Regions from separate parts of the Streptomyces sp. NPDC002870 genome, predicted to be linked through region 4. Evidence: riboswitches for the same ligand, from Rfam matches in the RefSeq annotation. Region 4 holds a riboswitch; each other region holds the start of a gene.

Region 1 (7,198 bases), on a different contig from region 4:
CCTCCGTCACATCGATACGGGTCGGGTTGCCGATCCGGTACGGCGCGCCGGAGGCCCGGGCCGCCAGCAGATCCGTGTCGGCGGTGGACAGCAACAGCACGGTGGTCTCGGTGCTCATGGCGCTCCAGGTGCGATGAAGGGAAGTCCTGAGGGTGCGCCCGACTCGATGAGCCGTAGCAGCGCACCGGTGTCCGTGTGCTCTTCGATCAGATCGCCGAGGCGGTCGAGCTGTTCCTCGCGCAGCGCGCCGAAGCTGGTGTCCGGCGCGGGGACGAAGCGGCGGCCCGCCGTCCGGGCGACCTCGCGCAGGAAGGCACGGCGGAAGCCGTCGCTCTCCAGCGAGCCGTGCCAGTGGGTGCCCCAGACCGCCCCGACCCGGCAGCCGTCCAAGAAGGCCTCGCCACCGAGGACTTCGGCGACGCCGTGGTGGATCTCGTAGCCCTCCACCGGCTCGCCGAGCGCCTCGCCGACCGGGCGGGCAAGGGTCTTGCCGACCGCGAACCGGACGCGTACGGGCAGCAGTCCGAGCCCCTTGACGGCTCCGGCCCGCGACTCGACCTCGTCCTCGATGTGCTCGGCGAACATCTGGAAGCCGCCGCAGATGCCCAGTACCGGCCGGCCCTCGGCGGCCCGCCGCTTCAGCGCGTCCGCCAGCCCCCGCTCGCGCAGCCACTCCAGGGCGCGCACAGTCCCACGCGTGCCCGGCACGATCACCAGGTCGGCGTCGACGAGTTCATCGGCCCGGTCCACGAATCGCACCACGACGCCCGGTTCGGCCGCCAGCGCGTCCACGTCGGTGAAGTTGGACATCAGCGGCACGGCGCAGACCGCGACGCGCAGCACGTCCTCGCCGACGGGCGGCGCGACCACCGACTCCCGTACCGCGCCGCGCAGAGAGACGCGCAGCCCGTCCTCCTCGTCGATGCCGAGGCCGTGCGCGAAGGGCAGCACTCCGTACGTGCGCCGTCCGGTCAGCCCGTGCAGCATCTCCAGGCCCGGCTCGAGCAACGACACGTCGCCCCGGAACTTATTGACCAAGTACCCCGCCACCAGCGCCTGGTCCTCCGCGTCGAGCAGCGCCGTCGTACCGAAGAAGGAGGCGAAGACCCCGCCGCGGTCGATGTCCCCGACGACCAGCACCGGGAGCCGGGCGGCCCGCGCGATGCCCATGTTCACGATGTCCGTACGCCGCAGATTGATCTCGGCCGGACTGCCCGCCCCCTCGCAGATCACGGCCTCATACGTGCCCCGCAGTTCCTCCAGGCACTCCACGACGGTGGAGAGCAGCGCCTCCTGGCGACCTCCGTGGTAGCCGCGGGCGCTCAGTTCACCCACCGGCCTGCCCATCAGCACGACCTGGCTCGAGCGGTCGCTGCCCGGCTTGAGCAGCACGGGGTTCATCAGGGCGCTCGGCTCAACGCGCGCGGCCTGAGCCTGCATGGCCTGCGCCCGCCCGATCTCCGCGCCCTCGCGCGTGACGAACGAATTGAGCGACATGTTCTGCCCCTTGAAGGGCGCGACCTTCACCCCCTGCCGTACGAGCCACCGGCAGATGCCGGCCGTGACGACGCTCTTGCCCGCGTCGGAGGTGGTTCCGGCGACCAGCAGCCCCCCGGCCTTCCGTCTGCTCATCCCCGCCCCTTTCCGGCGCGCCGCGCGCGCAGCGCGTGCCCCGCCACGTGGCCCGCGGCGCAGGCCGCCAGTGTCAGCCAGCCGACGCGGCGCGAGAGCCGCACGGCACGTTCGATGTCGCCGAACTGCACAGGGCGGCCCGTGCCGTTGAGTACGGGACGGTGCTCGACGCGTCCGCCGTACGAGAGGGTTCCGCCCAGCCGTACGCCGAGCGCCCCGGCGAACGCCGCCTCCACCGGGCCCGCGTTCGGACTCGGATGCTTCTTCGCGTCGTCCCGCCATGCCCGTACCGCTCCGCGCGGGTTCTGCCCGGCGAGCACCGCCAGACCCGCGGTGAGCCGGGCGCCCGGCCAGCCGGCCACATCGTCGAGGCGGGCCGAAGCCCAGCCGAACCGCCGGTATCTGGAGGATTTGTGGCCGACCATCGCGTCCAGCGTGTTGACCGCCCGGAAACCCACCAGACCCGGCACACCCGCGAGCGCTCCCCAGACCAGCGCGCCCACCACCGCGTCCGAGGTGTTCTCGGCGACGGATTCCACCACGGCGCGGGCGATCTGCTGCTCGTCCAGGCTCTGCGGGTCGCGCCCGCACAGATGCGGCAGCCGCTCCCGGGCCACCTCCACGTCCCCGGCGGCGAGCGCGCCGCCGACGGCCCGCGCCTCGCGGCCCAGTGATGTGCCGCCGACGACGGCCCAGGTGGCGGCGGCGGTCAGCACGACGGACGCGGCGGAGCGGTCCCGGACCCCGCGGGCGAGGAGCGCGGCGGCAGCCGCGGCGCCCCCGGCGCACACGGCGGTGTGCAGCGCGCCCCAGCCGCGGTGGTCGCGCCACAGAACGCGCTCGACGGCGCCCGCCGCCCGTCCGAACGCGGCGACCGGATGCCCTCGGCGAGGGTCGCCGAGCAGCAGGTCGCCGACCAGGCCGGCAGTGGCGCCGTAGGCGAAAGTGACGTCGGCACGCATGGGTTCAGGCCGACGTTTCGCCTGGAAGGGCCCTCGTACTCACAGCGGGAAGTGAACCTGAACCGCAGCCGCGCATGGCGATATGTCCTCACTCAGGGTGTCCGCGCCCTGGTTCGACGTGACCGGCGGTGAGAGTTCCTGGCTTCCGGGGGATTGCTCCCCCGGTGACAGTGGCGGGACCGCGCCGGATTCGCACCGGCTTCCTCTTCTGCCGCCGTAGATGGCTTCGGCAGTCCACCACGTGCGAGAACGCCCGTCAACTCGCCTTTGACCTGCGGTGGGACAGTGTGCCGAGCCCCACATCGGCGGCACAGGGCGGCACACGAAAGGGCCGGGCCGGGTCACCCGAAGGGGTGCCCGGCCCGGCCTTGTGCTGAGTGAGCCGCCGTCAGACGACGATCAGATAGATCCCGTACGTCACGGCCGCCGCGCAGAGCGCGAAGCAGGCGTACGCGCCCGTGCGCGCCAGGGCCGCGGAGCCGCCGCCCCCTCCGGCCGCCGACTCCTGCTTGGTCAGGCCCACGATGCCCAGGGTGAACAGACCCACCAGGGCGACGGTGGCGACGAGGCTCACGCCGAAGACGGAGCTGAGTGCTGCCCAGTCGATGTTCATGCTGATCTGTCCTTATACCGTGGCCGGCTGCGTCGCCGGCTCCTCGGAGTCGGCCGCGTGGGGCTGAGCCGGGATGGTCGTCTTGCGGTCCTGCGTGGGCGTGCCGGCCGGCGGCGGGCTGACGGCCGCGATGGCGGCGGTCACCACACCGGCGGGCTCGGCGTCGCCGGCCACGTCGTTGACATTGGTGTGGTCGACCACCTGGCGGCGGGAGACGAACCAGATCGCGACGCAGGCGCCGATCAGGAAGGCGGCGACGGCCGCGACACCCCAGTCGCCCTGCTTGGTCACGAACTCCGAGCCCGCGGCCACCAGACCGGCGGCCGGCAGGGTCAGGCCCCAGGCGACGAACATCCGGGTGGCGGTGGACCAGCGGACCACGCCGCCCTTGCGGCCGAGACCCGCGCCCATCACGGCGCCGGAGCAGGAGTGCGTGGTCGACAGCGAGAAGCCGAGGTTGGAGGAGGCGAGGATGACGCTGGCCGCGCTGGTCTGGGCGGCGAAGCCCTGCTGCGGCTGGAGGTCGGTCAGGCCCTTGCCCATGGTGCGGATGATGCGCCAGCCGCCGAGGTAGGTGCCCAGCGCGATCGCGAGACCGGCGGCGAGGATGACCCACATCGGAGGGTTGGAGCCGGGGGAGAGCACACCGCCGGCGACGAGCGCCAGGGTGATGATGCCCATGGTCTTCTGCGCGTCGTTGGTGCCGTGGGCCAGGGAGACCAGGCCGGCCGAGGTGATCTGGCCGGCGCGGTAGCCCTTCGCGGTGGCCTTCTCGTCGGCGTTCCTGCCGATCCTGTACGTCAGCCGGGAGGCCAGGAAGGCCGCGATGCCGGCGACCAGCGGGGCGGCGATCGCGGGGATCAGCACCTTGGTGACGACGGTGCCGCCGTTGACTCCGCCGATGCCGACAGAGGCGATGGTGGCGCCGATCAGTCCGCCCATGAGGGCGTGCGAAGAGCTGGACGGCAGACCGATCAGCCAGGTCATGAGATTCCACAGGATGGCGCCGACGAGCGCCGCGAAGATCACCTCTGGTGTGATGCCGTCCTCGGTGACGATGCCGCTGGAGATCGTCTTTGCGACTTCCACGGACAGGAACGCGCCGACGAGGTTGAGCACGGCGGACATGGCCACCGCCGTCTTGGGTTTCAGAGCGCCGGTCGAGATGGTCGTCGCCATCGCGTTGGCGGTGTCGTGGAAACCGTTCGTGAAATCGAACACGAGCGCTGTCACGATCACAATCGCGAGCAGCAAGGTGATGTGTTCCATTTACCCAGGCAATCGTTCGACGTCAGTGGCCCGGCGAACGTAGTTAACCTGGATGAACGGAAGATGAACTGAGACGGGCGCTGCGGTGTCCTCAAGTGAGGCCCCGTCAGTCCGCTTGCTGTGTGGCGCGGTGCCGCCCGGCGGTGGCACGGGGGGCGTCCGGCATCGACGCCGCACCGAAGCGAAAACGGCTCTTTATGCCGCTTTGCGTGATCTCCGTCACCCGCCCTGCGGCGCCCGTCGCCGCCTGACAGGATCGCCGCATGACCGATCAGGTGCGGCAGGACGCGATCGAGCAGGCCTGGGAAGACCTCGTGGCCACGGCTCGCAGGACAGCGGCGGAAGGCCTGGTGGTGGGCACATCGGGCAATGTCTCCGCACGGGTCGGCCCACTCGTCCTGGTCACCCCGAGCGCAGTCCCCTATGACCGGCTCACGCCCGAGGACGCCGTCGCGGTCGATCTCGACGGCAACCAGCTCCTCGGAGAGCTCGCCCCCACCAGCGAGCTGCCGCTGCACCTGGAGGTCTACCGCAACACCCAGGCCGGCGCCGTGGTCCACACCCACGCCGTGCACGCCACCGCGGTCTCCACCCTCGTCCCCGAGCTCCCGCCCATCCACTACATGGCCGCGGCCATGGGCGGCACCGTCCGTGTCGCGCGGTACGCCCTGTACGGAACGGACGAGCTGGCCGCGAACATGCTCCACGCCCTGCGCGGACGCACCGCCTGCCTCCTGCAGAACCACGGCACCGTCGCCTACGGCGAGACCCTTGACCAGGCCTACGACCGCACCGCCCAGCTGGAGTGGATGTGCCGCCTCTGGCTGACCGCGGCGTCACTGCCCGGACACACGCCCAGCCTGCTCTCCGGCTCCCAGCTGCAAGAGGCCGCGGAGAAGCTCCAGGGGTACGGCCGGCGCGGCTGAGCCCCCCCCGGTGGCCGCCGTCCACTGGCAGCGAGGCGTGCTGATGCCGACACTGGAACGGTGCGCCCGGCTACAGCGACGGCAGCTGCCGTCACCACCGTGATAGGTGTCGGCGCGGCCGCGATCGCGGCCGGCCGGTACGCGAGCGATGCCGCGCTCAAAGCGCAGCCGGGGCGGCCGCTGCCCGGCGAGCCCCGGCCCACAGTGCACGCCACGGCCGACGACCAGGTGACCCTGACCCGCAGCGTCGCCACACAGCGCCCCGGCACGTACGCACTCCAAAGCCAGGACGTCCACGCGGTCGTCGGCCCCGTACTCGACGGGGTGTCGCACCCCGTCGACACCGTCGTACGCCGCCTGGAGCGGGTCAGCCGCGGCAGTCTGCAGCCCGGCAGCCGGGTGTGGCTCACCCCGCAGGTGCACAGCGGCGACCCGTCGAGCGCGCTCGGTCTCGCGCACCGTGATGTCGGCATCCCCGGCGAACTCGGCACGCTGCCCGCGTGGTTCGTGCCGGGCCCGCGGGAGACGTGGGTGATCACCGTGCACGGCCTGGGCGCCACCCGGGAACACCCGCTGAACCTCATGCCGTTCCTGCACGCCCAGCGGTTCCCCGTTCTCGACCTCGCCTACCGAGGGGATCAGGGCGCCCCCGAGCCCCCCGACGGGCTCGGCCACCTCGGCGACTCCGAGTGGCGCGACCTGGACGCTGCCATCCGCTTCGCGGTGCGCCACGGCGCCGAGCACATCGTCCTGCACGGCTGGTCCACCGGCGCGTCGATGGCCCTGCACGCCGCCGCCAACTCCGGGCTGCGCGAGCGGATCAGCGGGCTGGTCCTGGACTCCCCGGTACTGGACTGGAAGACAACCGTGCGCAATCTGGCCGCCCGCCGGACCCCTGCGGTCCTGCTGCCGCTCGCCGTCAGGGCGGCGCAGGGCAGGACCGGACTGCACGGCGACCGGCTGCTCAGCGCCTCGGACCCGAAGTCCCTGCGCGTGCCGACGCTGATCTTCCACGGCCCGGACGACACGCTCGCCCCCTGGCAGCGGTCGCGCGAACTGGCCTCCCGCCGCCCCGAACTGGTCAGCCTGCACACGGTCCCGCAGGCCCCGCACGCCGCCATGTGGAACGCCGACCCGGCACGCTACGAAGAAGCCCTCCGCCGCTTCCTCACCCCCCTGATGTAACCCTGACGCGGTCCTGATGTAGCCCTGACGCGGTCCGGCGAGCCCTGGCGGGACGGCCGCTCAGCACGGCCGACCAGGTTCCGTTTGGGCTTTCGGGCCGTCAGCGGGAAGACTGCTCCCCGTGACGTCCCGAAAGCCTGATGAGCAATTGGCGCGCAACTCCAGACTCCGTCTTGTCCGCCCGCAATCGCTGGCCACCGCCCGGCGGGCTGTGACGACCCGGCGAACCCGGCCGGCCCCCCGGCCTCCCGAGGGCACTCCGGCCCCCTCGGAACTGGCCCGCCAGGCGAGGGCGGTCCTCGCCGACGCCGTACGGATCGCCCGCTGGGCGGCCGTCGAGAGGGACCCCAGCACCACACAGCTCACCGAGCGCTCCCAGCAACGGGCTGCCGCCGCACTGGAGTTGACCCCGCTCCAGGTACGCACGGGCTGGGACCGTGCCCGCCTCGCCGGCCTGGTCGAGCTGCACGGCGACACCGCACGCCCCGGCTGGCGGCTGCGCGCCTGGGACCGCGACGACATGGCCGTACTGCGCGGCTGGGTCGCCCTCTTCGACGCCTGGTCGCTGGTCCACCCCGCCCCCGACGACGTCGCCCCCACCGCGGTCGCCG
Region 2 (7,198 bases), on a different contig from region 4:
TGACTCCACTCATTGCCGATCAACTGGCGGGAGGTGGCGCGTAATTCACTCTGCACACCCTCCTCGCCGTACCCGGCGGGGAATCCGTACGCCACGAGTTTCGGCGTCGGCATCCGGTGCGGCTCGTCGAGGCCTGCGAAGGCGGCGGGTGCGATCCGAACGGGCCGGCCCAGTTCGAGTACGGCGACATCGCCCGGGTCCTGATTCCGGCCGGACCATGCGCCGCGCACCGCCACCGTCGCGCGAACCGGCTCCAGACCGGGCACGCCGGTGAAGACGATCTCGGCCGCGTCCTCCTGGCCGACGACATGCGCGCAGGTCAGCACGTGCCGGTCGGAGACGAGGAAGCCGGATCCCGCCACCGCCCCGCCCCGGTCGATGCGGGCGTGCCACGAGGGCGAATCCATCACTGCCCGACCGCGGTCTCTCCGGCCGGGTCGGGCGCGGCCGAGGACGGTCCGTTCCCCGGGGACCAGGAGAGCTTGACGGTCAGATGACCCTCGGCGGAGCTCTTGGCGATGACCGCGCCGGCTTCCGCCATGAGCTTCACGCCGAACTCCAGCTCCACGCCGTCCGGTTTGAGTGTCCCGTCCCTGAAGACCTTGAGTGCGGACTCGGCCGCGGAACGGATTCCCACCAGCGCGTCGTCGAACGTACGCCCCACTTGGGCGAGGGAGTTCTCGCCGCGCGAGACGAGCTTGGCGCCCGGCCCGTGCCGGTCGACCTCGACCGTGACCTGCGCACCGCTGTCCGTTGTGAACTCCATCAGTGCCGCCACGGCCGCCCCCCGAGAACGCTCGACTTCACGCAGATCGCCATTGTGGCCTACAGCGAGTGACGTTGTCAGGCGAGCTGCGTGAGTGGCAACGCCGTAGCCTCGACGGTGTGTACGAGGAATGGCCGTCGAGGCTCGAAGGCGCCATCGTCTGGACGCGCACGGTGTCGGCGGGCGCCGTGTATCCCGTGCTCCCCGACGGCTGCATGGACCTGCTGTGGGCCGACGGCCGCCTCCTCGTGGCGGGACCCGACACCCACGCCCACGCCGCCGAGGTCGATCTCGCCCTCGTGTACGCGGGAGTGCGCTTCGCGCCCGGGACCGCGCCCGCGTTCCTCGGGGTACCGGCGCACGAGCTGCGCGACCAGCGGGTCGAGCTCGCCGACCTGTGGGGCGGTGCCGAAGCGCGCCGGCTCACGGAGCGGATCGACGAGGCCGCGGACCCGGTGAAAGAGCTGGAGGCCGTGGCGCTGCGGCGCGCGGCCGCGGCCGGCCCGCCCGATCCGCTGCTGAGCGAGGTGGTGAGCCGCCTGAAGGCGGGCGGCACGGTCGCGGGCGCGGCGGAGGCAATCGGCCTCGGCGCGCGCCAGTTGCACCGCCGCTCCTTGGACGCCTTCGGCTACGGGCCCAAAACGCTGGCCCGGGTGCTGCGGCTGCAGCGTGCGCTGACGCTCGTACGGGAAGGTGTGCCGTACGCCGAAGCGGCACTCGCGGCAGGCTGCGCCGACCAGGCGCACCTCGCCCGCGAAATGCGCGAGCTGGCCGGAATCACCCTGGGTGCCTACTCGGCGCTGGCGAACAGCGAGACGGCACAGCCGTCAGGGTCCAGAACGACCGCGTAGCGCTGCCCCCAGAAGGCGTCCCAGGGCGGCAGATGCCCCTTGTAGCCGGCCTCGGTCAGCTCGGCGTACACCGAGTCCACCTCGGCGGGGCTGTCACAGAGAAAGGCGAGACCGAGGCGCTCGCCGCCGCCGGCGGGCCGGGTCCAGCCGGGGTCGAAGGAGCGGACGGTCTCCTCGGTGTCCCACAGCACGCGCAGCCCGCTCGGCAGCGTGGCCTCGGCGTGGGGCGCGGAGTCGGCTTCGGCGGGGATGTCCAGGCCGAGCCGTCGGTAGAAGGCGAGCGAGGCGGCCATGTCGGCGACGACGAGGCCGATCGCATCGAGTCGTGGAGTCATGACCTCACCGTAGGCAGGGCCGGACCTGCGGTCTTGAACGAATCGGACGTCCGCGGTCTCGCAGGACCCGGTTCCTCGGCCGTTGCTCGGGGGCCTCGGGCGTCATTGTTTCGTAAGGGGGCGGTGCCGTAGACCGTGCTCAGTACGAGGACACTGGCCTTATGCACAACATTCTGGTCGTCGACGACGATCCGACCGTAGCCGAGGTCGTCACGGGCTATCTGGAGCGCGCGGGCTTCACCGTGGACCGGGCCGCCGACGGGCCAGAGGCGCTCCGGCTCGCCGCCGCGCGGCTGCCCGATCTGGTCGTCCTCGATCTGATGCTGCCGGGCATGGACGGCCTGGAGGTGTGCCGCAGGCTCCGGGCCGGCGCGCGCGCCGCCGTGCCAGTGATCATGCTGACCGCGCGGGGCGACGAGGACGACCGGATCCTGGGGCTCGAAGTAGGGGCGGACGACTATGTCACCAAGCCGTTCAGCCCGCGCGAGCTGGTGCTCCGGGTCGAGTCCGTACTGCGCCGGGGCGGCGCGGCGGGGGAGCGGCGGGCGGGGCCCGAGCTGGCGGCCGCGGGCATCGTGCTGGATCCGGCGGCGCGGCGGGCCACCAAGGACGGGCGTGAACTGGGCCTGACCCTGCGGGAGTTCGACCTGCTCGCGCACTTGATGCGGCACCCGGGGAAGGCGATCGGCCGGGAGCGGCTGATGCAGGACGTATGGGGCTGGGAGTTCGGCGATCTGTCCACTGTCACGGTTCATGTGCGGCGGCTGCGCGGCAAGATCGAGGATGATCCGGCAAGGCCGCGGCTGATCCAGACGGTGTGGGGCGTGGGTTACCGCTTCGACGTGCCCAGGGACGCCTCCCCGGGCGAGGGCGCACCGCAGGGTCACGCACCGCATGGCCAGGGGCCGCACGGTGACGCACCGCAGGGTCACGCACCGCGCAACCACGTACCACGAAACGAGGTCTGATCACCGTGCGGGACATGCTCCTCATCGCGCTCTTCGCCTTCCTCGGGGCCGCCGCCGTCGGCCTCCTCGGCGCGCTGGTCCTGCGTCTGCTGCGTCATCGGTCCGTCGCCGTCTCCCTCACCGTCGTCGCCGCCGTCGCGGTCACCGCCATGCTCGCCGGGACGCTCGCGGTCGCCCAGGCCATGTTCCTGTCCGCGCACGACCTCACCGTCGTCACCACGGTCGTCGCGATGACGGCGGTCGTCTCGCTCGCCACCGCGCTGCTGCTCGGCCGCTGGGTCGTCGCCCGCAGCCGGGAACTCGCCCTGGCGGCACGCTCGTTCGGCGACGGCGGCTCCTTCGCCGCCCCCGACGGGGCGTCCACCGCCGAACTGGCCGCACTCAGCCGCGAACTCACCGCCACCAGCGACCGGCTCGCCGCCTCCCGCGAGCGAGAGCGCGCCCTGGAGACCTCCCGCCGCGAGCTCGTCGCCTGGATCTCGCACGATCTGCGCACCCCGCTGGCCGGGCTGCGCGCGATGTCAGAAGCCCTTGAGGACGGCGTAGTCCAGGATCCCGAGCGCTACTTCCGCCAGATCCGCACCGAGGTCGACCGCCTCAACTCCATGGTCGGCGACCTCTTCGAGCTCTCCCGCATCCACGCGGGCACGCTGGCCCTCACACCCACCCGGATGTCGGTGTACGACCTGGTCGGCGAGGCGCTCGCCGGGGCTGACCCGCTCGCCCGGGAGTACGGCGTACGCCTCGTCGGCGACCGTGTCGAGCCGGTCCCGGTCGAGGTGGACGGCAAGGAGATGACCCGAGTCCTGGCGAACCTCCTCGTCAACGCGATCCGCCGGACCCCGGCCGACGGCACGGTCGCCGTTGCCGCCGAGCGCCGCGAGGAGTGGGTGGTGCTGTCCGTCACCGACGGCTGCGGCGGCATCCCGGAGGAGGACCTGCCCCGTGTCTTCGACACGGGCTGGCGCGGCACGCAGGCGCGTACGCCCCCGGCCGGGGCGGGTCTTGGCCTCGCCATCGTCCGCGGCATCGTCGAGGCGCACGCCGGCCACGCCGACGTACGCAATGTGACGGGCGGCTGCCGCTTCGAGGTGTCGCTGCCCGCGGCTGCGGCCAAAGGCCGTTGAAGAGCCTCCGTGCAGCCACCTCGCGCACGCGCGCTTCTTCGTCGCTGTCGCGGACGCGGTGGAGGCGTCTGCGGGACGACTGGGGCTTCACCCCGGACCCCGGACGCCCCGAGGCGCGGGGGCCGGGGCGGAGCCCCGGAAACAAGCCTCTTGGAGGTCCCCCCCACGCCCCGCCAGGGCGTAGGGGGAGGGTCTGGGGCTGAGCCCCCGGCTCGGTCAGTTCGCGGCGGCTGTCGCCCGCGATGCGGTGCCCTTCCCGTCCGCCGCCGTCGCGGTCCCCGGTGTGAGGAGCCGCTCAGCGAGGTACCCGAAGACCAGTCCGAAGCAGGTCCACAGGGTGACCTGGATGGCGAGCGTGGCCAGCCGGAACTCCCAGACCACGGTTGCCGGGAAGCCCTTCGGCACCTCGTTGAACGAGGGCAGGAAGGCGAAGGCGAGACCGGCGGCGACGACGAACGCGGCCGCCGCGGCGATGGACGCGTTCCAGTTGCCGAGGCGGGGAGCCAGGCGCCTGCCGAGGATCACCGCGGCGACCGTGAGCAGGACGCTGAGCAGGATCATCAGGAAGTACAGCGTTGTGCGTTGGCCGATCGTGTCGGGGTCACCGACGGCCGGCGGGTTCGGCGGGTACTTGAGGAACGGCACGACGTACACGCTCAGCAGCGCGCCGAGGGCGACCAGCAGGGCCGTGGCGCGCGGGCCGAACCGGCCGATGCGGCCGAGCGCGACAGCGAACGCGAGGGCGGCGATGCCGCCGATCGCGACGCCGAAGACCACTACGCCGGTGGCGAGACCGCCCGTGGACTGCATGGTGCGGCTGACGAGTTCCTCGCCGCCGTGCTCGTGGCTGTGGCTCTCCTCGAACGCGATGGCGGCGTCCACAGGGGACTCACCGAGCAGATACGCGACGACGAGAGCGAAGACGCCGGCGACCAGGCCCGCGAGCATGCCGCGGCCGAGCAGGCCTCTGACAGAAATGGAGTTCATGGTGTTTCCCCTGAGCTTTGAAGAAGTACTAGTGGCAGGGGAAGCCGAGCAGATGGCGTCCGTCGTGGACCCACTCGTGGACGTTCTCGCCGGAGATGAGCGAGGTGGCGCCCTGCTCGGCGCCGACGAAGTAGAGCAGAACCAGCATCAGAACGCCGAAGAAGAGCGCCCACGGGGCGATGGCCTTGAGCGAGATGGGGGTGATGGCCGGTGCGGCGGTGGCGGGCGCGGCAGAATGTGCCATGGCAGAACCTCCTGGGGGAACACGCGTCCCGATCGTGGTGCCTGAGACGAAGGTGCTGGGTCTGACTTCCCGCGGGGAGCGGGTACACAGTGGCGCGACCGTGCCGGATTCTCACCGGACTTCCGTCACACCTTCGTCATGTCCACGAGACCGTACCGCTTGCGGGCCTGCGCCGCTACGGCGCAGGGGCGCGTGACCGGGCGCCCGAACGCCCATGATGTGCTTGTTCCTTGGCCGCGAGGGAGAAGCGAGCGCACGGCATGACAGTACGGGTGATGTTGGTCTCACCGGCGACGAACGCGGCGCTGCGCGAGGCCCGCTTCGACGGCGACGCGCCGCTGGACGAGTCGGGAGCGCGCCGCGCCCGCGCCGCCGCGGGTGCGCTGCCGCGCGCGGACCGGCTGTTGAGCGGCCCGTCCGCGCGCTGCCGGGAGACAGCAGCCGAGTTGGGCCTGCGGGCGGAGCCTGCCGAGGCCCTCGGCGAGTGGGACCTGGGCCGCTGGCGTGGGCGACGACTGGACGAAGTGAGCGCGAGCGAGCCGGAGTCGGTGTCTGCGTGGCTCAGTGACCCGTCGTGCGCACCGCACGGCGGCGAGTCGCTGCGGTCGCTGTGCGCGCGGGTGGGCGCGTGGCTGGAGTCGCTCCCGCCCGACGCCGGCCGTGTCCTCGCGGTCGTCGACCCGGCGGTGACGCGGGCGGCGATCGTGCAGGCGCTGTCCCTGCCACCGGAGGCGTTCTGGCGCCTGGACGTCGCCCCCCTGACCCTGACGGAACTCACCGGGCGCGGCGGCCGCTGGAACATGAAGTGCGGACGCCCGCTGGGCCCGGAAGGCGGCTGACGCCCGCGCTCACGGCTCCTCGGCCGGCAGCGGCTGTTCCGTCCAGATGACCTTGCCGTCCGGGGTGTACCGCGTGCCCCAGCGCTCCGCGAACTGGGCGACCAGGAACAGCCCCCGGCCGCCCTCGTCCGTGGTCGCCGCCTGGCGCAGGTGCGGGGACGTGCTGCTGTGGTCCGAGACCTCGCAGATCAGCGAGCGGTCACGGATCAGCCGTACGCGGATCGGGCCCGTGGCGTACCGGATCGCGTTGGTGACCAGCTCGCTGAGGATCAGCTCCGTCGTGAAGGCCTCCTCCTCCAGACCCCACTCGGCCAGCTTGCGGGAGACGTCGGACCGCACCCGTCCCACGGCCGACGGGTCGGGCGGCACGTCCCAGTCGGTCACCCGGCTGGAGTCCAGGATGCGCGTACGGCCGACGAGCAGCGCCATGTCGTCGCGCGGGGTTTCCGGCAGCAGCTCCTTCAGCACCGCCTCGCAGGTTTCCTCCGGGCTCTGGTCCGCGTGCTCCCCCAGTGTCTGGCGCAGCAGCGCCAGGCCGTCGTCGATGTCGCGGTCGCGGTCCTCGATGAGCCCGTCCGTGTACAGCACCAGGCGGCTGTCCTCGGGCAGCTGAAGGTCCAGGGTCTCGAAGGGCAGCCCGCCGAGCCCGAGCGGCGGGCCGCCCGGCACATCGGCGAAGACCGCGGTGCCGTCCGGGTGGACGACGACAGGCTGGAGATGGCCGGCCCGTGACATCGTGCAGTGTCCGGACACCGGGTTGTAGATCGCGTAGATGCAGGTGGCTCCGGTGACCCCCTCCCTGCCCTCCGTGCCGTCCACGGTCTCTTCCTGGTCGATGCGGGCGACCAGCTCGTCGAGGTGCCACAGGAGCTCGTCGGGCGGTAGGTCCAGGCTGGAGAAGTTGTGCACCGCGGTCCGCAGCCTGCCCATGGTCGCCGCGGCGTGCAGGCCGTGGCCCACGACGTCGCCCACCACAAGCGCCACCCGGGCCCCCGGCAGCGGGATGATGTCGAACCAGTCCCCGCCGACGCCGCCGAGCCCGCCGAGCCCGGCCTGCGCGGGCCGGTAGCGGTAGGCGACG
Region 3 (7,198 bases), on a different contig from region 4:
AGGCGTTCCAGCGGCGGTAGCGGGGTCCGCGCGAGTCCCTCAACGGGGCTCCGCCCCAGATCCCTCCCCCTACGCCCTGGCGGGCGTGGGGGGACCCCCACCTCAATCGCCGGAGAGGCTGAATTACAGCCCGGCCCTGACCTCGCGGGCCGCGGCCACCAGATGCTCCAGCGACGTGCGCACCTCGGGCCAGCCGCGGGTCTTCAGACCGCAGTCGGGGTTGACCCACAGCCGCTCGGCGGGAATGGCGTCAAGTCCCTTGCGCAGCAGTGCGGTTGCCTCCTCAGTGCTGGGCACCCGCGGCGAGTGGATGTCGTAGACGCCGGGGCCCACCTCGCGGGGATACCCGGCGGTGGCGAGTTCGTCGGCGACCTGCATATGGGAGCGGGCGGCCTCCAGGCTGATGACATCCGCGTCGAGGTCGTCGATGGCCTGGAGGATGTCGCCGAACTCCGCGTAGCACATATGTGTATGGATCTGGGTATCGGGACGGACGCCGCCGGTGGTGAGGCGGAACGCCTGTGTCGCCCAGGCCAGATAGGCCTCGTGACCGGCCCTGCGCAGTGGCAGCGTCTCACGCAGCGCCGGTTCGTCCACCTGGATGACCGACGATCCGGCGGCCTCCAGGTCGTTCACCTCGTCGCGCAGCGCGAGGGCGACCTGCCGTGCGGTGTCGGCGAGCGGCTGGTCGTCGCGGACGAAGGACCAGGCGAGCATGGTGACGGGCCCGGTGAGCATGCCCTTGACGGGGCGGCCGGTGAGCGACTGGGCGTACCGGGTCCAGCGGACGGTCATCGGGTCGGGCCGGGAGATGTCGCCGGCCAGGATCGGCGGCCGGACATAGCGGGTGCCGTACGACTGGACCCAGCCGTGCCGGGTGGCGAGGTAGCCGCTGAGCTGCTCGGCGAAGTACTGCACCATGTCGTTGCGTTCGGGCTCGCCGTGCACCAGGACGTCGATGTCGGCCTTCTCCTGGAAGGAGATGACCTCACGGATCTCGGCCTCGATCCGCTTCTCGTACCCCTCCGTGTCGATGCGCCCGGACCTCAGCTCAGCACGCGCGGTGCGCAGCTCGGTGGTCTGCGGGAACGAACCGATCGTGGTCGTGGGAAGGAGGGGCAGGCCGAGGCGCGAGCGCTGAGCGGCGGCACGCTCGCTGTACGGGAGGCTGCGCCGGGCGTCGGCCTCGGTGACTTGTGCGCAGCGGGCCCGTACGGCGGGGTCGTGGGTGAGCGCGGAGGTGGCGCGAGAGCGCAGGTCGGCCCGGTTGGCGGCGAGTTGGGCGGCGATGCTGCCGGCGCCCTCGGTCAGTCCGCGGGCCAGGGTGACCACCTCGGCCGTCTTCTGACGGGCGAAGGCCAGCCAGCGCGCGACCTGCGTGTCCACGCCCCGTTCCGCGGCCGCGTCGAGGGGCACATGCAGCAGGGAGCAGGACGCCGCCACATCCACCCGGTCGGCGAACCCGAGCAGGGTGGCGAGTGTGGCCCTCGACTTTTCGAGGTCGTTGATCCATACGTTGCGGCCGTCGACGACTCCGGCGACGAGCCGCTTGCCGGGCAGGCCGCCGACGGCGGCGAGGTCGCCGAGGTTGGCGGCGGCAGGCCCGGTGAAGTCGAGGGCGAGTCCGTCGACCGGCGCCTTGGCCAGTACGGGGAGGGCGTCGCCCAGCCGGTCGAAGTAGGAGGCGACCAGGAGTTGGGGCCGGTCGGTGAGCCCGCCCAGCTCCCGGTAGGCGCGGGCCGCGGCGTTCAGCACGGCCCGCGGCTGGTCCTGGACCAGGGCCGGCTCGTCGAGCTGCACCCACTGCGCGCCCGCGGCCCGCAGATCTGAGAGCACCTCGGCGTACACCACAAGCAGCCGGTCCAGCAGGGTGAGCGGTTCGAAGTCGGCGAGGACGCCCGGTGCGGGCTTGGCGAGCAGCAGATAGGTGATGGGGCCGACGAGCACCGGGCGGGCGGTGTGCCCGAGGGCGAGGGCCTCCTTCAGCTCGGCGACCTGCTTGGCGGAGTCGGTGCTGAAGACGGTGTCGGGGCCGAGTTCGGGCACGAGGTAGTGGTAGTTGGTGTCGAACCACTTGGTCATTTCCAGGGGCGCGACGTCCTGGGTCCCGCGGGCCATGGCGAAGTAGCCGTCGAGCGCGCCTGCCTCCACGGCCGCACGGTGGCGCGCGGGAATGGCGCCGACCATGACGGTGGTGTCCAGGACGTGGTCGTAGTACGAGAAGTCTCCGGTGGGCACTTCATGGATGCCGGCGTCGGCGAGCTGCTGCCAGTTGGCGCGGCGCAGTTGAGCGGCGCTCTCCCGGAGGGCTTCGGCGCTGACGCGGCCCTTCCAGTAGCCCTCGATGGCCTTCTTCAGTTCCCGGTCGGGGCCCTGGCGCGGATAACCGTAGACGGTGGCCCTGGCTCCCGCTGCTGAGGATGTGCTGGTCACGGAACTCTCCTTCGCGAGTACTCGTCAGGCGACCCCGGAGCGGATCGTGGAACGCGAAGGAACGGCAACCGGAGCAGCCACCGGCACGCCTGTGCCCTGTGCTGCCCGTACCGCCGACCCGCCCACGAGGTCACCGAGATCTCCGCGCACGTCGGTCGCGCACGGGCAGTGGCAGGTCTTCGGACTTGCGGGCACGCCTTCCTCGTACGTGTCGTACGAAGGCACCTACTGGCCGTCGCTTCCCGGATCCGGTGCCGGATCCAGTGCGTATGACGGCGGTCGTTCCCACTCACCGCTGCGGGGCAGTTCCGGATTTCCACCGGATTCCCTCTTGCGACGCGCCTGCCTGGCGGGCAGGGCGAACCAACTGCGAGACCCAGCCTAGGCGCTGCCGCTCGCGGGGCACACCCCCGCCCCTGCGGGGGTGTGCCCTCAGCTTCCGGTCCGGTTCACTTCCCCGGCCGGGCGGCGTCCCCGACGCTCAGGCCGGATCCGGCCACCCGGGCCCTGATGCCGTCGCGCTCCACGGTGATGTCGCGCAGCCGCAGCTCGCTGAGCGAGTCGGGCAGCTCGAAGGAGAGGGAGAGCCGCTCCGAGAGCTCCGGCGGCCTGACCGCGAGCAGTCCCTTGACCAGGGCGGGGTCGATGCCCGCTTTCTCCAGCAGCTGTGGATGCGCGATCACCACATCGACGAGATTGACTTTCATCAGCCGCTCGACGAACTTCGGTGCTCCGGTGAGGCGGTGGAGTTCCTCCTCGCTCCGCAGCGCCCGGCGCACCTGCTCCTTGGGCACGCCGAGCCGGTCCACGATGGCGGGCACCGCCAGCATTGCCTTCGCGCGGGCCGCTTCGCGGCTGATCCGCTCGGCCGCCTCGCGGTGCAGCCGCAGTCCCGAATGATCCGGGTCCTTGCCGGGCCGGTAGGTGGCGACGCGGGGAATGTCGAGCTGCATGCCGTCGAGGGTGGTGGTGAGGGCCCGGCCGTTGTCGCGCCGGATGTGCGCACGGGCGCGTACGTGCAGTTCCTGTCCGGCGACGGCGAGTTCGCCGTTCACGCGTATCCCGTCGGCACCGGTGCCGGTGAACCGGAGCTGTGAGGCGCCCAGTTCGCGGTTGAGGTCGTCGAAGGAGAGCAGCACCTCGCCGTCGAGGTTGCCGATGACGGCGCCCTTGATCGAGGTCGGCGCGTCGCCGACGATGCGTACGTCCTTGGCGGTGGCCCGCACTTCGGCGAGCGAGACGCGGTCGGCGGAGACGTCCGGCACGGTGACGTCGACCTGGTCGATCCGCTCGTCGATGAGCTGGGTGAGGAAGGGGAAGCCGTGGATGTCCACGTCCGGCCTGGTGGCGAGTGAGAGCGACTGCTGGAGCTTGTCCGCCGCCTTGCTCTGCGCGTACGCCTCCGCGAGCCGGTCGGTGAGGAGCAGACAGACGGTGCACAGGAGTGCCGCGACGGTCAGCTTCACCACCGCGGGCAGGGCCGAAAGACGGCTCTGCCCGCGGTGGTTGGGCGGTGACCAGTCGTCCTCGTCGTCGAGGTCCGAGGTGAGCCCGAGCTCCAGCGGGTCGGGTGGGACGTAGTCGGCGTAATCGGGTTCCGGGTCCGCCAACTGGGCGAGTTCTTCGTACGGATTGCGTGAATGCGCTGATATGCGTGTGGGGGGTCGCATCGGCTCATCCCACCATGTGAGCCACCCTCGAACGCAAGTCCTACGGTGTGTACGTAATGGTTTGAGCCAAAATTCCGGCGACCCGCCGCCTGCCGGGCCCGGGCGATCCGCCGCCTGCTCGGGCCCGGGCGACCCGCCGGCCGGGCCCGAGTCAGCGCCTCAGCTCAAGACCTTGAGGATCTCGGCGGCGAGCGGGGCGGACGAAGCGGGGTTCTGGCCGGTGACCAGGTTGCGGTCCACGACCACCTTCGGAGCCCACGGCTCGCCTTCCTGGAAGTCCGCGCCGAGCTCGACGAGCCGGTCCTGGAGCAGCCACTTCGCCTTGTCCGCCAAGCCCGCCTGCGTCTCCTCCGCGTTGGTGAAACCCGTCAGCCGGTAGTCGGCGAACGGCCAGGAGCCGTCCTCCCGCTCGGCGGCGAGCAGCGCGGCCGGACCGTGGCAGACCACGCCGAGCGGCTTGCCGGATTCCAGGGCGGCGGTGAGCAGCCTGCCGGAGTCCGGGTTGACGGCCAGGTCCTCCATCGGGCCGTGGCCACCGGGGTAGAAGACCGCGGCGTAGTCGGCCAGGTCGGCCTCCTCCAGCTTCAGCGGTCGCTGCAGGGCGGCGATCGAGGACAGCTCGGCGGCGATCGCGTCGGCGTTCTCCTTGCCTCCGTTCACCTCGGGCGCGAGGCTCGCCCTGTCCACGGTGGGTACGACACCACCCGGCGTGGCGACGGCGATGTCGTGCCCCGCCTCGGTGAAGGCGCGGTAGGGAGCCACGACCTCCTCCGCCCAGAAGCCGCTGGGGTGCCGGGTGCCGTCGGCCAGGGTCCAGTGGTCCGCGCCGGTCACCACGAAAAGGATCTTCGCCATCTCACATCTCTCCGTCAAAAGGTCACTGATGCCTCGAACGTAGACCGATGAGCCATTGGGATCCAATAGGCTATCCATCATGACCCATAGGGAATCCAATGGATCGTCGGGAATACAGGGTCCGACCCAGAACGGGCCGCTCGATCTGACCCTGCTGCGGACCTTCCTCGCCGTGCACCGCACCGGCTCGTTCACCGCGGCCGCCCGTCTGCTCGGCCTGTCCCAGCCGACGGTCACCACTCAGATCCGCTCCCTCGAGCGGCAGCTCGGGCGCGAACTCTTCGGCCGCCTCCCCCGTGGAGTCGCCCCCACCCCGGTCGCCGACGACCTGGCAGCCCAGATCGCCGACCCGCTGGACGCCCTCGTCGCCGTCGCCGTCCGTGGTCAGGCCGGCGAGAGCGGCCCGGTCGATCCGGTCCATCTGGCAGGCCCCGCCGAGCTCCTCTGCACGCGCGCGCTGCCCGCTCTCGCGCCCCTTGTCGAGCAGGGCGTACGCCTCCGCGTCACCACCGGCCTCACCGACGAACTCCTCGACGGCCTGCGTGCCGGCCACAGCGATCTGGTGATCGCCACCACCCGCCCTCGCGGCCGCTCCCTGACCGCCGTACCACTGACGGACGAGGAGTTCGTCCTGGTTGCTTCAGCGCAGTGGGCGCAGCGGATCGGCCAGGACCGGATCGCGGCCGAGGGCCCCGCCGCCCTGCGCGGCGTCCCTCTCGTGGCGTACGCAGAGGATCTGCCCATCGCCCGCCGTTACTGGCGCCATGTCTTCGGCACCCGGCTGACCGGCCAGGCCGCTGTGACCGTCCCCGATCTGCGCGGAGTGCTGTCGGCGGTCGCCGCCGGGGCCGGGATCACGGTGCTCCCCCGCTATCTCTGCCAGCACGAACTGGCCGCCGGCACGCTGGTGCAGCTGCTCACGCCCGACGACCCGCCCATCAACACCGGCTATCTCGTCCAGCGCCCGGGCGCGTCGGACAACCCGCACCTGGCACTGGTCCGCGACCGTCTGCTGCGCGAGGCTCCCGCCTGGTGAGTACTCCGGCTCGTAGGGTGAGGCATGGTCAGTTCTCACGTCATCACCTGGGAAGTCACGGAGAGCCAGGGATACGAGACCTCCTGGATCGAGCTCCGCGGCACGACCCTGCAGGCCCGTGGGCGCGCCGTCGCAACCGTGCCCCATCCGCACTGGATCTCCTACGAGCTCGAAACCGGCGACGACTACCTCACCCGTGAACTGCGGGTCCACGCCGCGACCGCCACGGGTTCGCACGAACTCCAGCTGCGGCACGACGGTCACGGCCGGTGGACCGCGGACGGGGAGCCGCTGCCCGACGTCGACGGCGCGCTCGACTGCGACCTCGCTCTCTGCCCACTCACCAACACCATGCCGGTACTGCGGCACGGACTCCATCTGGCACCCGGTGAACGGAGTTTCCTGATGGCCTGGGTCTCGGTGCCGGACCTGACCGTGCACGCGTCACCGCAGACCTACACCCATCTGAGGCGTACCGAACGCGGCGCGCGCGTCCGGTTCGCGTCGGGCGACTACCGCAGCGATGTGGAGTTCGACGAGGACGGGCTCGTCATCGACTACCCGGGCTTGGCTCGCCGGCTTTCGTGGAATCCGGGACGGCCGCGGCCGTAGGGCCGGTGTGCACAGGATCGTGCGCGCGGCGCGCAGAATTGGGCAAGAGTTGAGCACAAGAATGCATAGAAATGCTTGAGATTGACGAGTAGCGTTCCCGGTGTGCTGGCTGAGCGACGACATCAACTCATCCTGCGGGCCCTGCGATCAGGCGGCCCCGCAGCCGTAACCGACCTGTCCGGCCAGCTCGGCGTGAGCCCCGCGACCGTCCGGCGCGACCTGGTCAAGCTGGCGGAGGAGGGCCTTCTCACGCGGGTCCACGGGGGAGCGTCGGTCGAGGAGGGCGATCAACCCTTCGCAGAGGTCGCCGAGATCAGGGTCCCGGAGAAGGACGCGATAGCGGTCCGGGCCGCGGCCATGATCGAGGAGGGGCAGTCCGTCCTCCTCGACATCGGCACCACCGCCTACCGCCTGGCCCGGCAGCTGCACGGTCGCAGACTGACCGTGATCACCAGCAATCTGGTGGTGTACGAGGAGCTGGCGGACGACACCGGGATCGAGCTGATTCTGCTCGGCGGGATGGTCCGGCGGGAGTACCGCTCCCTGGTCGGCTTCCTCACCGAGGACAACCTCCGCCAGCTGCACGCGGACT
Region 4 (7,198 bases):
GAACATGTTGACCCCGGCTCTGGCGGCGCATTTTGGTGTGGCCACCGTCATTCTGTTGCTGCTGGTCGGATACGCCCGATCGGGATTGCTGATGGAAGACCACCAGCCTCCGAAGGAGAACCGTCGCAGGTTGACCATGCCGTCTCGCGTGACGGTATGGATGGGTTGCGCAATGGCGTTCGGCACCGTGACCGAAGGCGCCATGAACGACTGGTCCGCGCTTTACATGAAGGACGTTGTCAACGCATCGTCAGAAATAGCGCCCATGGGCATCGCGGTCGTCTCAGTCATGATGGTGCTTGCTCGCATTTTCGCCGATGGCTGGCGCACCCGCTGGGGCGACGGACGTATTGTCCGCGTCGGTAGCGCACTGGCCGGTGCAGGACTGGCGCTTTCCCTGTTGGTCGGCGGCGTGGTGCCGGCATTGATCGGGTTCGCCTGCGTCGGACTGGGCACTGCAGCCGTGACTCCATGTATTTATGTGGCCGCAGCAAGACAGGGTTCGGACGCACTGGCTCTGGTCGCCGCCATGGGAACAACAGGCTTGCTGGCAGGACCAGCGATGATCGGCTTCATCGCGAGCGCCAGCAGCCTGGTGTGGGGCATGGGCGCCGTTGCCGCCTCGGCAATCCTCGTATCCCTGTGCGCCACGCAGATCCGCTGGCCGCTCCTCACCGACACTTCCCGAGCTTGAACTCCTGGTGTCGCGAGGTGCGAGCCGTGACCGTGGCGTCCCGACGGGAATCGAGCGGATGCTGACGGACCGCCAGGAGTCGGACCGTCCGCGCAGTTGCAGGCCGAACGGTTGACATCAGACTGTTGCCGTACCGATATACGGACGGGGGGTGACTGTACGCGGACCACTCGCCTAGATTTCCTGCGCATTACAACAGGTGATCAGCGAGGGGACGTGCACATGCCAGAGCCGTCAGCACCACCCAACACGCCACTCAGACGACTCACTCCGAGGTCGATCGCCATCTGGTCGCTCGTCGCCCTCGTGGCCGCGGCCGGCTGGGGTGTGCTGGCGCTCTCCCGGGGCGAGGAGATCTCGGCCGCCTGGATGCTCGCGGCCGCGCTCGGTTCGTACGCGATCGCCTACCGCTTCTACTCACGTTTCATCGCGAACCGGGTACTGAAGGTCGACAAGGACCGGGCCACCCCCGCCGAACGGCTCAATAACGGCATCGACTTCCATCCGACCGACCGCCGGGTGCTCTTCGGGCACCACTTCGCGGCGGTCGCGGGCGCGGGCCCGCTGGTCGGCCCCGTGCTCGCCGCGCAGATGGGTTATCTGCCGGGCACCATCTGGATCATCGTCGGCGTGATCTTCGCCGGTGCGGTGCAGGACATGGTGACGCTGTTCTTCTCCACCCGCCGCAACGGCCGTTCGCTCGGCCAGATGGCCCGTGACGAGATCGGCCCCTTCGGCGGAGCGGCCGCGCTGGTCGCCGTCTTCGCCATCATGATCATTCTGCTGGCCGTGCTCGCCCTGGTGATCGTCAACGCCCTGGCGCACTCCCCGTGGGGTGTCTTCTCCATCGCCATGACCATCCCGATCGCCCTCTTCATGGGCGTCTATCTGCGGGTGCTGCGTCCGGGCAAGGTCACCGAGGTCTCGGTCATCGGTGTCGCACTGCTGCTCCTCGCCATCGTCGCGGGCGGCTGGGTCGCCGAGTCCTCGCTGGCCGAAACCTTCACCCTGGCGCCGGGCACGCTGGTCATGTGGATGATCGCGTACGGCTTCCTCGCCTCCGTACTGCCCGTGTGGATGCTGCTGGCGCCGCGCGACTACCTCTCGACCTTCATGAAGGTCGGCACGATCGCGCTGCTCGCGATCGGCGTCTTCGTAGCCCTGCCGACCCTGAAGATGCCCGCCGTCACCGAGTTCGCGAGCCGCGGCGACGGGCCGGTCTTCGCCGGATCGATGTTCCCGTTCGTCTTCATCACCATCGCGTGCGGCGCGCTCTCCGGCTTCCACTCGCTGGTCTCCTCGGGCACCACCCCGAAGATGGTCCAGAAGGAGACCCAGATCCGGATGATCGGGTACGGGGCCATGCTGACCGAGTCCTTCGTCGCCGTCATGGCGATGATCACGGCCTGCATCATCGACCCCGGTCTGTACTTCGCGATCAACTCCCCTGCGGGCGTGGTCGGGACAACGGTCCAGTCCGCCTCCGAGGCCGTGACGAACTTCGGCTTCTCCATCTCGCCCGACGCGCTGGCGAAGGCCGCGTCGGACGTCGAGGAGGCCTCACTGCTGTCGCGGACCGGTGGTGCACCGACCTTCGCGCTCGGCATGTCGGAGATATTCTCCGCGGTCATCGGTGGCGCCGGCATGAAGGCGTTCTGGTACCACTTCGCGATCATGTTCGAGGCGCTGTTCATCCTCACCACTGTGGATGCCGGCACCCGGGTGGGCCGCTTCATGCTCCAGGACATGCTGGGCAACGTCTACAAGCCCTTCCGCCAGGTCAGCTGGAAGCCGGGCGTCTGGTTCGCCAGCGCGGTCGTCGTCGGCGGCTGGGGCTACTTCCTCTGGGTCGGCGTGCACGACCCGCTGGGCGGCATCAACCAGCTCTTCCCGCTGTTCGGCATCGCCAACCAGCTGCTGGCCGCCGTGGCACTGGCCGTCTGCACCACGCTGCTGGTCAAGTCCGGCCGCCTCAAGTGGGCGTGGGTCACCGCCGTCCCGCTGGCCTGGGACGCCGCCGTGACGCTCACCGCGAGCTGGCAGAAGATCTTCTCGGCCGACCCGCGGGTGGGCTTCTTCGCCCAGCGGGACAAGTACCAGGCGGGCATCGATTCCGGCGAGGTGCTGCCGCCCGCCAAGACCATGGACGAGATGCACACCGTCGTCACCAACTCCACGGTGGACGGCGTGCTTTGCGCCCTTTTCGCCCTCCTCATCATCGTGGTGATCGCGGATGCGGCACGGGTCTGCGTCAAGGCCGTCAGGGACCCCGCGAGCGTCAAACTGTCCGAGGTCCCGTTCACCGAGTCGAAGTTGGTGGCACCGGCCGGTCTGTTCCCCACGGCGGAGGAGAAGGCCGAGCTCGTGGCCGCGGGGGTCGGCCCCGAGGGCGGCATCCGCAAGGACGGCCGCGCCGACGACGGCCGCGCCGAGGACGGCGTGCCGGCCGGGACCGGCTCGCCGTGAGCCCGGCGACGAGCATCCGGCGGGCGGCGGACTGGATCCGCTGGTACGTACGCGAGGTGTCCGGCGAGAGCGTGTACGACAAGTACGTCGCCCACGCCAGATCCTGCGACCCTGCCACCGAGGTCATGACCCGGCGCGAGTTCGAACGCAAGCGCACGGACGCACGGGAAGCGGATCCGCGCGAAGGGTTCCGCTGCTGCTGAACGGTTACGCGCACAACGGGCCGCCGCATTTCCGGTGACGGAAATACGGCGGCCCGTTGTCGTACCCCTGGTGCACACTTCGAAGCATGGACATCACGATCAGGGAGGCCACGCCCGAGGAGTACGAGCGTCTCGGCGAGATCACGGCACGGGCCTATCTCGACGACGGACTGCTGGACTTCGGCGAGGACGACGAGTACCTCCACCAGCTGCGGGCCGTGGGGCGCCGGGCCGAAGGCGCGGAAGTGCTCGTCGCGGTGCACGAGGGGGAGCTGCTCGGCGGTGTGACCTTCGCCGCCCCGGGCAGCGCCTGGGCCGACATCGCGCGCGAGGGCGAGGCCGAGTTCCGGATGCTGGCGGTCGCCCGGGAGGGGCGGGGCCGTGGTGCGGGCGAGGCGCTCGTACGGGCCTGCATCGAGCAGGCACGGGCCGTCGACGGCGTGGAACGGCTCCTGCTGTCGACCCAGCCCACCATGCTCGCCGCCCACCGGATCTACGAGCGGTTGGGCTTCGTCCGTTCGCCCGACCGGGACTGGGAGCCCATCCCAGGACTCCCCCTGCTGACGTACGCGTTGGAGCTGTAGCCCGTCACGACACAACATGTGGGGGGTGCCGCATCCAGCGGCCCCCACATGTATGCTCATGCTCGCTGTCGCCGCAGGGGAATCCGGTGCGAATCCGGAACTGTCCCGCAACGGTGTGCTGTGGTGCGCTTTGTCGTACCCATCAGTCCGAAGACCTGCCGACGGTGCATCCGGCTCGACCGAACCGGGTGCCGAGACGTCCGGGCCTCGCGGTTGGGTCGGTGGATGCCGTGCGGTGCGCTGCCTATTTCCGGGTACGTACGCCCGCGGCCCTCCCCCTCCCCCGCCGGCCCAGAGCCGAGCGAGGGAGAGCACCACGTGACCATCGCGCCAGCCGATCCGGTTTCAGGCATCGAGGAGCAGGCTGCCGACGGCCCCGGGACCGCGCTTCTGCGGACCCTGACCGATCTGACTGCCGATCTGCCGGACACCGACCCGGGACGCGTCGCCGCCGCCGCGCTGCGCGGCCGCAACGCCCGGTCGGACGCGGCCGAGTTGCGGGGCCTCGCCACCGACGCCGCCGCGGGGCTGATCTCCGAGGACCCGGCCTACTCCCGGCTCGCCGCCCGCCTGCTGACCCGTCACATCGCGGACGAGGCCGCCGGGCAGGGCGCGGTGTCCTTCTCCGCGTCGGTCGCGGTCGGCCACCGCGAGGGCCTGATCGCCGACCGCACGGCCGAGTTCGTCACGCTGCACGCCGCCCGTCTCGACGCGCTGATCGACCAGGACGCCGACGACCGTTTCGGCTACTTCGGTCTGCGCACCCTCTACAGCCGCTATCTGCTCCGGCACCCACTGACCCGCCAGGTGATCGAGACCCCGCAGCACTTCATGCTGCGCGTCGCCTGCGGGCTGGCGGAGGACGCCTCCGCGCGCGCCCTGGACGAAGTCGCCGCGCTGTACGGGCTGATGAGCCGCCTCGACTACCTCCCCTCGTCGCCCACCCTCTTCAACTCCGGCACCCGCCACCCGCAGATGTCCTCCTGCTATCTGCTGGACTCCCCGCTGGACGAGCTCGACTCGATCTACGACCGGTACCACCAGGTCGCGCGGCTCTCCAAGCACGCGGGCGGCATCGGCCTCTCGTACTCCCGCATCCGCGCCCGCGGTTCACTGATCCGCGGCACCAACGGCCACTCCAACGGCATCGTGCCGTTCCTGAAGACCCTCGACGCCTCGGTCGCCGCCGTGAACCAGGGCGGCCGGCGCAAGGGCGCCGCCGCGATCTACCTGGAGACCTGGCACGCGGACGTCGAGGAGTTCCTGGAGCTGCGCGACAACACCGGTGAGGACGCGCGGCGAACGCACAACCTCAACCTCGCGCACTGGATCCCGGACGAGTTCATGCGCCGCGTCGAGGCCGACGCCGACTGGTCGCTGTTCTCACCCGCCGATGTGCCGGACCTGGTCGATCTGTGGGGCGACGAGTTCGACGCGGCGTACCGCAAGGCGGAGGCCGCGGGGCTCGCGCGCAAGACCATCCCCGCGCGGGAGTTGTACGGCCGGATGATGCGTACGCTCGCGCAGACCGGCAACGGCTGGATGACCTTCAAGGACGCCTCCAACCGCACGGCCAACCAGACCGCCGAGCCGGGCAAGGTCGTCCACTCCTCGAACCTGTGCACCGAGATCCTGGAGGTGACGGACGACGGGGAGACGGCCGTCTGCAACCTCGGCTCGGTCAACCTCGGTTCGTTCGTGCTCGCGTCGGGGGGCATCGACTGGGAGCGGCTGGACGAGACCGTCCGTACCGCCGTGACCTTCCTCGACCGGGTCGTCGACATCAACTTCTACCCGACCGAGCAGGCCGGCCGCTCCAACGCCAAGTGGCGTCCGGTGGGCCTGGGTGCGATGGGCCTACAGGACGTCTTCTTCAAGCTCCGCCTCCCCTTCGACTCGCCAGAGGCGAAGGCGCTCTCCACGAAGATCGCAGAGCGGATCATGCTCGCCGCCTACGAGGCGTCCTGCGACCTCGCCGAGCGCAACGGCCCGCTGCCCGCCTGGTCCCAGACCCGCGCGGCCCGTGGCGTGCTGCACCCCGACCACTACGACGTCGAGCTCAACTGGCCGGAGCGCTGGGGCGCGCTGCGCGCCCGCGTCGCCGACAGCGGCATGCGCAACTCCCTCCTCCTCGCCATCGCGCCGACCGCGACCATCGCCTCGATCGCGGGCGTGTACGAGTGCATCGAGCCGCAGGTCTCCAACCTCTTCAAGCGCGAGACGCTGAGCGGTGAGTTCCTCCAGGTCAACGCCTACCTGGTGCAGGAGCTGAAGAAGCTCGGCGTGTGGGACGCGCAGACCCGTGAGGCGCTGCGCGAGTCCAGCGGCTCGGTGCAGGGCTTCAGCTGGATCCCGGCCGACGTCCGCGCGCTGTACCGCACGGCGTGGGAGATCCCGCAGCGCGGCCTGATCGACATGGCCGCCGCCCGCACGCCCTTCCTGGACCAGTCGCAGTCGCTGAACCTGTTCCTGGAGACGCCGACCATCGGGAAGCTCAGCTCGATGTACGCGTACGCCTGGAAGCAGGGCCTGAAGACGACGTACTACCTGCGCTCCCGCCCGGCGACACGGATCGCGCGCGCGGCTCAGTCCGCCACCCCCATCCCCGTGCAGCAGGCGGCCGAGCCCGACGCCGTCGCCTGCTCCCTGGAAAACCCCGAGTCCTGCGAGGCCTGCCAGTAATGCCCAGCTCAGAAAAGATCGCGCTCAGCAAGAACCTGCTCGACCCCGGCTTCGAGCTGACTCTCCGCCCCATGCGCTACCCGGACTTCTACGAGCGCTACCGCGACGCGATCAAGAACACCTGGACCGTCGAGGAGGTCGACCTCCACTCCGACGTGGCCGACCTCGCCAAGCTCTCGCCGGGCGAGCAGCACATGATCGGCCGGCTGGTCGCGTTCTTCGCGACGGGCGACTCGATCGTCTCCAACAACCTGGTGCTCACCCTCTACAAGCACATCAACTCCCCGGAGGCGCGGCTGTACTTGAGTCGCCAGCTCTTCGAGGAGGCGGTGCACGTCCAGTTCTATCTGACGCTGCTCGACACCTACCTCCCCGACCCGGACGACCGTTCTGCCGCCTTCGACGCGGTCGAGGAGATCCCGTCGATCCGGGAGAAGGCCCAGTTCTGCTTCAAGTGGATGGCCGCCCTCGAAGGGGAAGGGGGCGAGAAGATCGACCGGCTGGAGACGAAGGCCGACCGCCGCCGGTTCCTGCTGAACCTGATCTGTTTCGCGGCCTGCATCGAGGGG

The links. Region 4 has a riboswitch for cobalamin ahead of ACFYWY_RS03005 (ribonucleoside-diphosphate reductase subunit alpha). Riboswitches for the same ligand answer to the same signal wherever they lie in the genome.
Region 1: another riboswitch for cobalamin. It lies ahead of ACFYWY_RS18725 (cobalamin biosynthesis protein); the one in region 4 lies ahead of ACFYWY_RS03005 (ribonucleoside-diphosphate reductase subunit alpha).
Region 2: another riboswitch for cobalamin. It lies ahead of ACFYWY_RS25160 (CbtB-domain containing protein); the one in region 4 lies ahead of ACFYWY_RS03005 (ribonucleoside-diphosphate reductase subunit alpha).
Region 3: another riboswitch for cobalamin. It lies ahead of metE (5-methyltetrahydropteroyltriglutamate--homocysteine S-methyltransferase); the one in region 4 lies ahead of ACFYWY_RS03005 (ribonucleoside-diphosphate reductase subunit alpha).

Annotation. Positions count from the first base shown of each region.
Region 1 is NZ_JBIAPW010000013.1:165,821-173,018, forward strand. It holds gene cobN (cobaltochelatase subunit CobN) at 1-118, opposite strand, end outside; gene ACFYWY_RS18720 (cobyric acid synthase) at 115-1,632, opposite strand; gene ACFYWY_RS18725 (cobalamin biosynthesis protein) at 1,629-2,594, opposite strand; cobalamin riboswitch at 2,706-2,849, opposite strand; gene ACFYWY_RS18730 (hypothetical protein) at 2,983-3,207, opposite strand; gene ACFYWY_RS18735 (anion permease) at 3,220-4,476, opposite strand; gene ACFYWY_RS18740 (class II aldolase/adducin family protein) at 4,740-5,402, shown strand; gene ACFYWY_RS18745 (alpha/beta hydrolase) at 5,463-6,587, shown strand; gene ACFYWY_RS18750 (hypothetical protein) at 6,709-7,198, shown strand, end outside.
Region 2 is NZ_JBIAPW010000023.1:30,968-38,165, forward strand. It holds gene ACFYWY_RS25125 (trypsin-like peptidase domain-containing protein) at 1-407, opposite strand, end outside; gene ACFYWY_RS25130 (CU044_2847 family protein) at 407-778, opposite strand; gene ACFYWY_RS25135 (DUF6597 domain-containing transcriptional factor) at 886-1,617, shown strand; gene ACFYWY_RS25140 (VOC family protein) at 1,557-1,952, opposite strand; gene ACFYWY_RS25145 (response regulator transcription factor) at 2,114-2,920, shown strand; gene ACFYWY_RS25150 (sensor histidine kinase) at 2,926-4,047, shown strand; gene ACFYWY_RS25155 (CbtA family protein) at 4,264-5,034, opposite strand; gene ACFYWY_RS25160 (CbtB-domain containing protein) at 5,063-5,278, opposite strand; adenosylcobalamin (AdoCbl) riboswitch at 5,324-5,416, opposite strand; gene ACFYWY_RS25165 (histidine phosphatase family protein) at 5,539-6,117, shown strand; gene ACFYWY_RS25170 (SpoIIE family protein phosphatase) at 6,127-7,198, opposite strand, start outside.
Region 3 is NZ_JBIAPW010000008.1:138,519-145,716, reverse strand. It holds gene meaB (methylmalonyl Co-A mutase-associated GTPase MeaB) at 1-20, shown strand, start outside; gene metE (5-methyltetrahydropteroyltriglutamate--homocysteine S-methyltransferase) at 124-2,433, opposite strand; cobalamin riboswitch at 2,586-2,816, opposite strand; gene ACFYWY_RS12920 (DUF2993 domain-containing protein) at 2,883-4,103, opposite strand; gene ACFYWY_RS12915 (type 1 glutamine amidotransferase domain-containing protein) at 4,263-4,958, opposite strand; gene ACFYWY_RS12910 (LysR family transcriptional regulator) at 5,038-5,994, shown strand; gene ACFYWY_RS12905 (putative glycolipid-binding domain-containing protein) at 6,019-6,606, shown strand; gene ACFYWY_RS12900 (DeoR/GlpR family DNA-binding transcription regulator) at 6,709-7,198, shown strand, end outside.
Region 4 is NZ_JBIAPW010000002.1:117,487-124,684, reverse strand. It holds gene ACFYWY_RS03025 (MFS transporter) at 1-694, shown strand, start outside; gene ACFYWY_RS03020 (carbon starvation CstA family protein) at 917-3,160, shown strand; gene ACFYWY_RS03015 (YbdD/YjiX family protein) at 3,157-3,363, shown strand; gene ACFYWY_RS03010 (GNAT family N-acetyltransferase) at 3,450-3,947, shown strand; cobalamin riboswitch at 3,993-4,125, shown strand; gene ACFYWY_RS03005 (ribonucleoside-diphosphate reductase subunit alpha) at 4,266-6,629, shown strand; gene ACFYWY_RS03000 (ribonucleotide-diphosphate reductase subunit beta) at 6,629-7,198, shown strand, end outside.